Regions from separate parts of the Peribacillus muralis genome, predicted to be linked through region 1. Evidence: riboswitches for the same ligand, from Rfam matches in the RefSeq annotation. Region 1 holds a riboswitch; each other region holds the start of a gene.
The links. Region 1 has a riboswitch for cyclic di-AMP ahead of ABE28_RS20175 (TrkH family potassium uptake protein). Riboswitches for the same ligand answer to the same signal wherever they lie in the genome.
Positions count from the first base shown of each region.

Region 2: linked by a shared signal. The riboswitch ahead of ABE28_RS01330 (cation:dicarboxylate symporter family transporter) and the one ahead of ABE28_RS20175 (TrkH family potassium uptake protein) in region 1 are both predicted to bind cyclic di-AMP.
Region 3: linked by a shared signal. The riboswitch ahead of ABE28_RS04705 (APC family permease) and the one ahead of ABE28_RS20175 (TrkH family potassium uptake protein) in region 1 are both predicted to bind cyclic di-AMP.

Region 1 is NZ_CP017080.1:4,161,590-4,164,874, forward strand. It holds gene ABE28_RS20165 (MFS transporter) at 1-409, opposite strand, end outside; gene ABE28_RS20170 (hypothetical protein) at 640-831, opposite strand; cyclic di-AMP (ydaO/yuaA leader) riboswitch at 1,082-1,224, shown strand; gene ABE28_RS20175 (TrkH family potassium uptake protein) at 1,406-2,743, shown strand; gene ABE28_RS20180 (potassium channel family protein) at 2,767-3,285, shown strand, end outside.
Region 2 is NZ_CP017080.1:268,831-272,115, forward strand. It holds gene ABE28_RS01325 (efflux RND transporter periplasmic adaptor subunit) at 1-913, shown strand, start outside; cyclic di-AMP (ydaO/yuaA leader) riboswitch at 1,099-1,245, shown strand; gene ABE28_RS01330 (cation:dicarboxylate symporter family transporter) at 1,417-2,676, shown strand; gene ABE28_RS01335 (hypothetical protein) at 2,998-3,285, shown strand, end outside.
Region 3 is NZ_CP017080.1:978,798-982,082, forward strand. It holds gene ABE28_RS24850 (hypothetical protein) at 146-316, opposite strand; gene ABE28_RS25425 (hypothetical protein) at 814-951, opposite strand; cyclic di-AMP (ydaO/yuaA leader) riboswitch at 1,109-1,252, shown strand; gene ABE28_RS04705 (APC family permease) at 1,394-3,220, shown strand.

The DNA.
Region 1 (3,285 bases):
TGAATCGTTTTCTCTGTTCAATTGTTAGTAATTTTGTTATATACGTCCTTGATGTTGTACCAAACATGGCCTCTGCCATATTGATCACCAATACGAGCGAATAGATGACCCAAATGGAGGAAGTAAAGGCAAGCAAAGCGATGAATGCCGCCCGGAATAGATCAAGAGTAACCATTAGATTCCGCTTATTCATCCGGTCGATGACGCTGCCTGCCCATACATTGGTCAATAATACCGCCACCGGCTTCACCATAAATAAACCAGCCACCGCTAAGGGCGACTTGGTCAAATCGAGCACGATTAAATTGAGGGCGATGAAATACACCCACGCGCCGAAGTTGGAAATCCCGATCCCGCACAACAAGATCGCAGGATACTTCCAAGAAGCTCCTACATGTTTAAATCTCATCAGTTCCACACCCTTGGTTGCCATGCTCCGTGCTAGGCAGTGTTCAACAGTATTTCCGCCACTTACATTGAAGTCATGTTTTTCTAAATTTTAACATTATCGATCAAGAGCTGTAAATGATTCCACGCAAAAAAACCCATTGAGATCAATGAGTTTAAAAGCGAAACAAGATATGGATTTTTCGGCTCGGCGTTCACTGTCATTCCATGCATGAAGCCACTAGGAAATAATCACCTTTGTGAAAAAAATTTTAACAAGGGATTCTTTTTCTTATCGGTTATTCTTAACTCATTCATGATGATCTGGTCCTCATGATCGGCAATCCATTTTCTTAGTGCATCTTTATCCTGACATTGGGTTAAATAAGTCTGGCCACCCTTGCCTGTAGCATTGATAACATATCGATTGAACGTCTTCTCCATAATTGCCCGCCTTTTTTGTAATGTGTTTGATTTCGTTTAGGATTTCCCAAAAGAACGAATATATATAGTCTCTTAAATCGGATTTTCGAATGAATCGAACCTATCATAATGTGCTAACTAATATTTGTCAATACGTTTTGGAAATGTATAAGTGAAACATAAATTTTCAGTTTTGTTAAAGAAATATATTTTTACAATTTAGGGGTTTACAACTGCTAAATGATGGGAGTAGAATACATTTTATCAATTTAATATATTTCGGCCAAAACTCATGTGATTTGAGTACGGAGGACCCAATTACTTGGGGTTAATTCTGCCTTGCAGAAGGGATGAGATCAGCTCTTTCGCCATCCTACCCGTCAGCTAACTTCGTCGGCTAAAGCGAAGGAGGTCATAAGACCGCCTATTTCGGGAGCTACTTTGCACATTATTTGTGTCAAAATAGCTGTTCGAGTTTTTTCGCAGGTCTTTTTATTATGCTTTAAAAAGCTTCGTAATGAAGATTGATGGTTACTAAATCCATACAATTTCACACATTTCACACATTTCATTTTTATAGGTAGGGATGATCATTTTGATAAAAGCAAAAAATCTATTGGATCCACCAAAAATTCTAGTAATCGGGTTCGGCATCCTGATACTTATCGGGTCCTATTTATTGACCCTGCCGATTTCCACTGAAAGCGGGCATGGTCTTTCTTTTCTGGATGCTCTTTTCACCGCAACATCCGCTACTTGCGTAACGGGGCTTGTCGTAGTGGATACGGGATCGACTTTTTCAACTTTTGGTGAGTTGGTCATCTTAACACTGATTCAAATAGGCGGCTTGGGATTCATGTCATTTGCGACATTTTTCTTTTTCCTATTAGGCAAGAAGATTTCTTTAAAAGGCAGGTTACTTTTGCAGGAGTCCTTAAATAATCTATCCATGGCAGGTGTAGTAAGGTTAGTGAGACGGCTATTGATTTTCACAGCCATTATTGAAGGCATTGGCGCCCTTATCTTATCGATTCGCTTCTCTTTTGACATGCCGATCGGCAAAGCGATTTATTACGGGGTTTTTCATTCCATATCGAATTTCAATAATGCCGGCTTTGATTTAATGGGGGAATTCAGGAGTTTAACCCCCTATGTATCGGATCCATTCATAACCCTTACGGTCGTCTTCCTAATCACGTTTGGCGGAATAGGTTTTATCGTGATGAATGAATTATACGAATATCGTGACACCCATCGTTTATCCGTACATACGAAGATTGTTCTAACGACTAGCTTGATCCTTACGATTGCCGGAGCCATTTTAATCTTTTTATTCGAGTTCGGCAATGTCAAGACATTGCAGCCTTTATCCTTGATGGGTAAAACGTTATCGTCTTTATTTCAGTCGGTTTCACCAAGGACGGCAGGCTCCAATACGTTGAATATCCCTGATTTGACTCAGCCTACCTTACTGCTCATCATTTTCTTGATGTTCGTTGGGGCTTCTCCGGGATCGACTGGCGGCGGGATTAAAACCACTACATTGGCGACGCTTGTCGGAACGGTTTGGTCACAGATTAAAGGAAAGGGTGATGTGGTCTTATTCCGTCACCGTATTGTGAGTGAAACGATTTTCAAAGCATTATCCGTTACATTCATTGGCGTATTCATGGTTTCAAGCATCTCCATTCTGCTGGCCATCACTGAAAGCGGAAGTGACTTCTTGATGATTTTGTTCGAAGCCACTTCAGCATTCGCCACCGTGGGACTCTCGATGGGTTTGACCCCGGAATTATCACCGGTTGGCCGGATGCTCATCATTTTTACGATGTTTGCAGGCCGTGTTGGTCCTTTGACTCTGGCTTTTGCTATCGCCATGCGGCGCAAGCCAGATCAGTTCCGCCGGCCAAAAGGGAAAATCATGATTGGCTAGTCATAAAAGGAGGAGTGTAAAAGATGGGAAGACGACAATATGCCGTAATCGGTCTAGGCAGATTCGGAACCAGTGTGGCACATAGATTGTATACGGCCGACCAAGAGGTTTTGGGTATTGATATCAATGAGGAGAGAGTCGAGAATGCGGAACTGAGCATTACCCATGCAGTCATCGCAGACACAACTGAAGAAGAGACATTGAAATCAATCGGCATCCGTAATTTCGATTGTGTCATCGTAGCCATCGGAAATGACATGCAATCGAGCATTTTAACTACCTTGCTTTTAAAAGAGCTTGGGGTCAAAAAGGTCATTGCCAAAGCCCTTAATAAAAATCACGGGCAGGTGCTCACTAAAGTCGGTGCCGACTGGGTCATCTATCCTGAGAGGGATATGGGGGAACGGGTCGCGAATCAGCTTCTCTCCCCTAACATGCTGAACTATATAGAGCTCTCTAAAGAATACAATATCGAGGAAATCATCCTCCCCATGAGCATGAAGGGAAAAAGCCTCAGAGAGCTAGATTTACGGGCAAAATAT
Region 2 (3,285 bases), 1.0 Mb from region 1:
AGAGATTTCCGGGATTGACCAATACGCAGCGAAGCTGAGGGCATATCAAGGGAATCTGGAGCGTGATTCCGATAAAGCGGTCATTGATGATTCGGTAGAACAAAAGTTGAATATTGATATAACAACTAGCTCCTCTGACCTCATTGAAAGTAACATCGAGCAAGAATTGTACAAGCAGGAACTCGAAAAAAACCGCTTGAACGAAAAAGTGAAGATGTTAAGTACTCAGTTAAGTTCAATCGAGACACAGACTAAGGCGGTTGAGACGACGAGTGAGACTGACGGCATAGTTAAGAATATCAATGAAGACCTCAATAACCCCATTATATCCATTGCTTCAGCAAATATGGGAATTGAAGGGTATTTCTCCGAAAGTGAGATGAAAAAGGCTGAAGTGGGCATGACTATAAAGGCAAGCGCCCCTGCTTTGAAAAAGGAACTGAAGGGGAAAATAAGCCGCATCCATTCTTATCCGGCAGACGAGCCGACACTGACAAAGGATAACAAGTTCCCGTTTCAAGCCTTGATCGAAACGGATGGTGAGGAAGCAGAGCCGTTGGTGGTGGGAGCCAAGGTCGATCTTTCCATTATTACCAATGAAAAGGCGGGTGTCCCCTCCATCCCTGTAAAATCTGTTAATGATACTAAAAAACCGCATATCTACAAATTGACTAAAAAAGGCTATTTGGATAAACACTACGTTACATTGGGACTTAAGGCGGAAGGAAAACAGGAACTTATAAAGGGACCGGCAGTAGGTGATGTCATCCTGATGGAACCGGAGAGGGTGATGAAAAACCATTCCCATTTCATTACTCCCATCCAATTCGACAAAGTGAAGACCAAAACGTATAAGAAGTTCACCGCAAGGGAAAAGGTACGGTACGTGTTACTCGGCATCCTTGAAAAATAAATAAATTCATTAAATGAAAAGAGATTGGATAATATACCTATATAACTTTTGTGGGTGAATCAAAAGACGGAATTATAGTTAAAATGAAGTATAATACAGAATTTTCAGACATGTTTAAAGATTTTTTATACGCTGAACAAGAATAAATATTTACAGATTAACACTTTTAGTATAATATTTTATTATAAGTTAATTCGCTTAATCTTATTCAAGAACGGGGGACCCAAATTTGTGGATATTATCCGCTAGGGGTGAATTCAGAAATGAAAGGGCATTTGTGTTTCCAATTCCTAACCCGACAGCTAACCTCGTCAGCGTCTTTAAGGGAACATGTGTGAATATTCACGCCAATAAGAAATCGACACATGAAGTGTCTTTTTTTTCGGCGTAAAGATAGAGTTTTTCAAAAAAAGAAAAATTACTTTCTTTCTATTAGTATCTGTTTCCCTTACCGAGACAAAACGTTTTTGCATCAAAGACTTTATAGAAGGTGAGGAAAGTACATGAAGAAAATTAAATTAAGTTTAGCGAGCCAGATCTTCATTGGTCTAATTCTAGGGATAATCGTTGGAGCCATTTTTTATGGTAATGCGACAGCCCAAAACTTTTTACAGCCATTCGGGGACATTTTCCTAAGAATGATTAAAATGATCGTTGTACCAATCATTGTTTCCAGCTTGATCGTTGCCGTAGCGGGTGTAGGTGATTTGAAAGCGGTAGGTAAATTGGGTGCTAAATCACTTTCGTACTTTGTAGTGGTAACCCTTACAGCAATTGCTGTTGGTCTAATTTCAGCTAATATCATCCAGCCTGGTGCCGGTGTGAACATGAATAATCTGGAACAAACGGATATTTCCACATATGTTGATACAGCAGAAACGAAGCAGCATGAATCATTTGTGGACACACTCATACACATTGTACCATCCAATCCAGTAAAAGCCATGGTAGAAGGCGATATGCTAGCGATTATTTTCTTCTCCGTACTGTTTGGACTAAGCATCGCTGCTATCGGTGAGAAAGGGAAACCAGTATTCCGCTTCTTCCAAGGTACAGCGGAGGGAATGTTCTACTTAACTAATATGGTTATGAAATTCGCTCCTATCGGGGTATTCGCCCTAATTGGTGTGACCATTTCCAAGTTCGGTTTGGAATCTTTAATTCCATTAGGTAAGTTAGCGCTTTCTGTCTACGGAACCATGATTTTCTTTGTAATCGTCGTTCTGGGCCTTATTGCAAAATTTGTAGGATTCAATATCTTTACATTGATTAAGCTTCTTAAAGCGGAATTGATTCTTGCTTTCTCGACAGCGAGTTCAGAAGCCGTTCTTCCGAAAATCATGGAGAAAATGGAGAAAGCGGGATGTCCGAAGCATATTGCTACTTTCGTTATCCCGACTGGATATTCATTCAACCTTGATGGCTCTACATTATATCAAGCGTTAGCAGCTATCTTCATCGCTCAAATGTATGGAATCGACTTAAGTGCGTATGAGCAAATTACATTAATGCTAGTGCTAATGATTACATCTAAGGGTATTGCAGGCGTACCAGGTGTTTCCTTCGTAGTTCTTTTAGCTACATTGGGAACAGTCGGTATTCCAATCGAAGGTTTAGCATTCATCGCTGGTATCGACCGTATTCTTGATATGGGACGTACAGTGGTTAATGTTATCGGTAATTCACTTGCTGCAATCGTCATCTCTAAATGGGAAGGGCAATTCAATCCTCCTTCCGCTGAGGAATTAAAACAAGTTTCTTAATAACGAAAATCCAGAGTGATGAGTCACTCTGGATTTTTTTTTGACGTTAAAACGCGGCTTCGGCATGGGGCATCTATGGTAACGAGCATCGCATTGTTTTATAAAGCACGTTGAAAGGCGAAGTTGATCTTTCCGGTTCGGGCGCATTCTGCAGATTGGATATTTAAATGTGGCGAATATGTTCATTATAATTAGTGGAAGTGCAGGGCGAAAAGCGGTTCAGTTAGTGAGATTCAATATTCCCGGTTATATAACCTACGTCTAAACCAAAAAGTTTGATAAAATAACAGTATGGATTGCAAGTTCGGAGGGGGTCTGGTTATGAAGAACGATAGCGATGATATATTATACATGCATATGCAAGCTTCCGAGCGGTTTGTCCTTTTCAATGGACTCAACTTTCGGGAATTTGCTTATTCACTGCCATCTTCCTTGGATTCCATCTTATTACTGAAACATCAATTCGATGGTGGGGAATACAATTTGAATGTGTTGCTTGAGAGCGCTTCGTCAGAGTCCATCGCCAAGCTTCTTAAAGAAAACGTCCGTGCGTATGGCGATTTTTGCTGGATCGACTTTGAAGAGGCGGAAGGGCTGGATGAACTGGAC
Region 3 (3,285 bases), 1.7 Mb from region 1:
TTATTATTTTGGATATTAGTCTGAAATTAACGATAAATAAATTTTGCTTCCGTGTAAATATGAAGGAGCATAAAAAGAACCGTCCTTTAATAGGACGGTTTTAATTTGTTGATACGAAAAAGGATGGAGCAGGCAATGTCAGTGATCATTCAAACTCATCTAAAGGGGCAGATAGTGACTGACGGTTTTCGGTTTCTGATACAGCCTCAAAATTCTTTTGGAATTCTAAATAGCCTGTGTACACTTGCGAAGCCATTCCTAGATACGGCAACTCGGTGTGTATGATTCCCGTTCTTGGTGAATGATGCATATACATGTTTCATCCCTCCTTTTGAATGTAAGATAACCATGAAATTAAGGCCGTCAAAGAAGTGAATGAAGTGAATGGATGAGGTCTTTCCCTTGCTAGCATTAATTTAAAGCCACCGAGACCGAATGTGAAAAAAGTGGGATAATAGTAGGTCGAATGGGGAATCAGGAGACGTTGGCTTGTCCTATAAGGCTAACGGATCTAAAAGGGCCATGAAATGGAAAAATATCATTCCCTTATCCAGTATTTGAATCATGTAATATCATCATTGTTGTTATATGACGTATTTTCTTGCTTCTTTTTATGATGACTACTTTATCATTCTATGAGGATAAGCTAGAACGGTTTGGACAAGTCGCCAAAAAATTTGTGAGGAATTAAGAAAATCTGCCCAAAAACCTCTGGTTGAGATAAAACCAGAGGTGCTATTGAACGTGCTATCGGGAGCAATTGATAAGTTTCGTAAAGGGCTGGCACGTCCCGTTCGGACAGGGAATGAGTCATCACCTTGTTTCTTCCCCGTCCAGTTGGTTACGGTGATCGTTTTCATTGAGTGGACCGCCGAATTGTTCATTGATTTCTTTAACCACTTCATCTAAAAATTCATCTGAGATGATTGGTTTTACTGTATGTTTAGGCATGGGAATCATGGCCATCCTTTCTGGTTTTGAAGGGTTTTGGTTCCGTATGGAGCATAGGTTATCAACATAACCGTAGTTACTAAAAAATATTCTTTTTACATGAAAAATTTTCATTTACTTTTCCAGTTCACGGGAGTATGATAATCAACAGTTTCATATTTCTAAATCGCTTAAACCATTTGGTGCGGGGGACCCGTTATTGGGATTATTTTATAATCCAAGGGGTGAATCCTTCCAAGGTAGGGCTACTCTTAGGTCCGAATCCGACAGCTAACCTCGTAAGCGTTATATGAGAAGGAAGGTGGAGCTTGTTAGACAAAAAAATTGATGTCTGCAGGTCTATTTAGTTATGACTTGCAGGCATTTTTATTTTTTCTTCTGGGTTTTTGCTTTAGCAGGGTAACCTAAACTTATTACTTAAAACATGGTGGGGGAATTTTTGATGTTATCATCAATTAAGAGGTTCTTGATAGGAAGACCCTTAAAATCAAATGCGCTTGGTGATCAAAAGCTTAACAAAACAAAAGCGTTGGCCATTCTATCTTCTGATGCTTTGTCTTCAGTTGCATATGGTCCGGAACAAATATTGATCGTTTTGATCACGGTTGGTGCTGCGGCATTTTGGTATTCCATACCGATTGCCATCGGGGTCTTGATCCTGTTAACAGCTCTTATTTTGTCCTATAGGCAGATCATTTTTGCTTACCCGCATGGCGGAGGGGCCTATGTCGTCTCAAAAAACAATTTAGGGATAAATCCAGGGCTGATCGCTGGTGGATCTTTATTGGTGGATTATATATTGACTGTCGCTGTAAGCGTATCAGCAGGTACGGATGCCATCACGTCCGCATTTCCCAGCCTGCATGCGTATAATGTCGTTATCGCTATCATTTTTGTGATCCTGCTTACCATCCTTAATCTTAGAGGGGTAACGGAGTCGGCTTCGGTATTGGCCTATCCCGTCTATCTGTTCGTTTTAGCATTATTCATCCTGATCGGGGTGGGACTATACAAAATCTTGACTGGCGATGTCTCACCTGAATTGCATGCGTCGATTGGGACACCAGTCGCCGGCATCAGTTTATTCATCTTGCTGAGGGCATTTGCATCCGGCAGCTCCGCCTTGACCGGCGTAGAAGCAATCTCCAATGCGATTCCTAACTTTAAAGATCCAGCACCGAATAATGCTGCTAAAACTTTAATCGCGATGGGCTCATTGCTTGCTGTATTATTTACGGGAATTGTTTTCCTAGCCTACTATTTAAGCATAGTTCCCAGCGCAGAAGTAACGGTGGTTTCGCAAATCGCCGAACAGATATTTGGAAGGAACTTCATGTATTTCTTTATACAAGGCACGACGGCATTAATCTTGATTCTTGCTGCCAATACTGGGTATTCTGCTTTCCCGCTGCTCGCGGTCAATTTGGCCAAGGATAAGTTCATTCCAAGGATGTTTACGATAAGAGGCGACCGCTTGGGATATTCCAATGGAATCATCATTCTTGGGCTTGCATCGATTATCCTGATAGTCGCTTTTGGGGGGCATACCGAGAATCTCATTCCCCTTTATGCAGTAGGTGTTTTCATTCCATTCACCTTGTCACAGTCGGGTATGATGGTTAAATGGATTCGAGAAAAGCCTAAAGGCTGGATCGTGAAATTAACGATTAATTCAATTGGGGCGATCATTAGCTTTATTGTCACGCTCATTTTCTTTTTAACCAAATTCGTGCATGTATGGCCTGTTTTAGTCTTCCTGCCAATCATCATTTTGATGTTTCATCGCATAAGGAGACATTATGATGCGGTAGGCGATCAATTGCGAATCACTACGTGTGAGCCGACTCTTCCCATCCAAGGAAATGTCATCATCGTTCCTGTTGCCGGTATCACGCATGTAGTCGAGAACTCCTTGAATTATGCCAAATCTCTTTCTGCAGATCAAATCATTGCCGTATATATCTCCTTTGAAAGGGAGGATGAAAAGAAATTCGAAGAAAAATGGAAGAATTGGCAGCCGGATATCAGGCTCGTCACACTTCATTCGTACTACCGCAGCATCATTCAGCCATTGACTAAATTTGTAGATACGGTTGAGCATAAGGCAAGGGAATCCAACTATCAAGTTACAGTCATCATCCCGCAATTCATTCCGAAGAAGGGCTGGCACAACATTCTCCATAACCAATCCAGTTTACTGATTCGTGCCTACTTACTTTATAGAAGGAATGTAGTGGTTACGACCGTTCCATATCATTTGAAGAAGTAAACCGCTTATAATATGGAAGCAACCCTGCTCAGGGTTGCTTCTTGCTGTAGGCAAACTCGATGAAA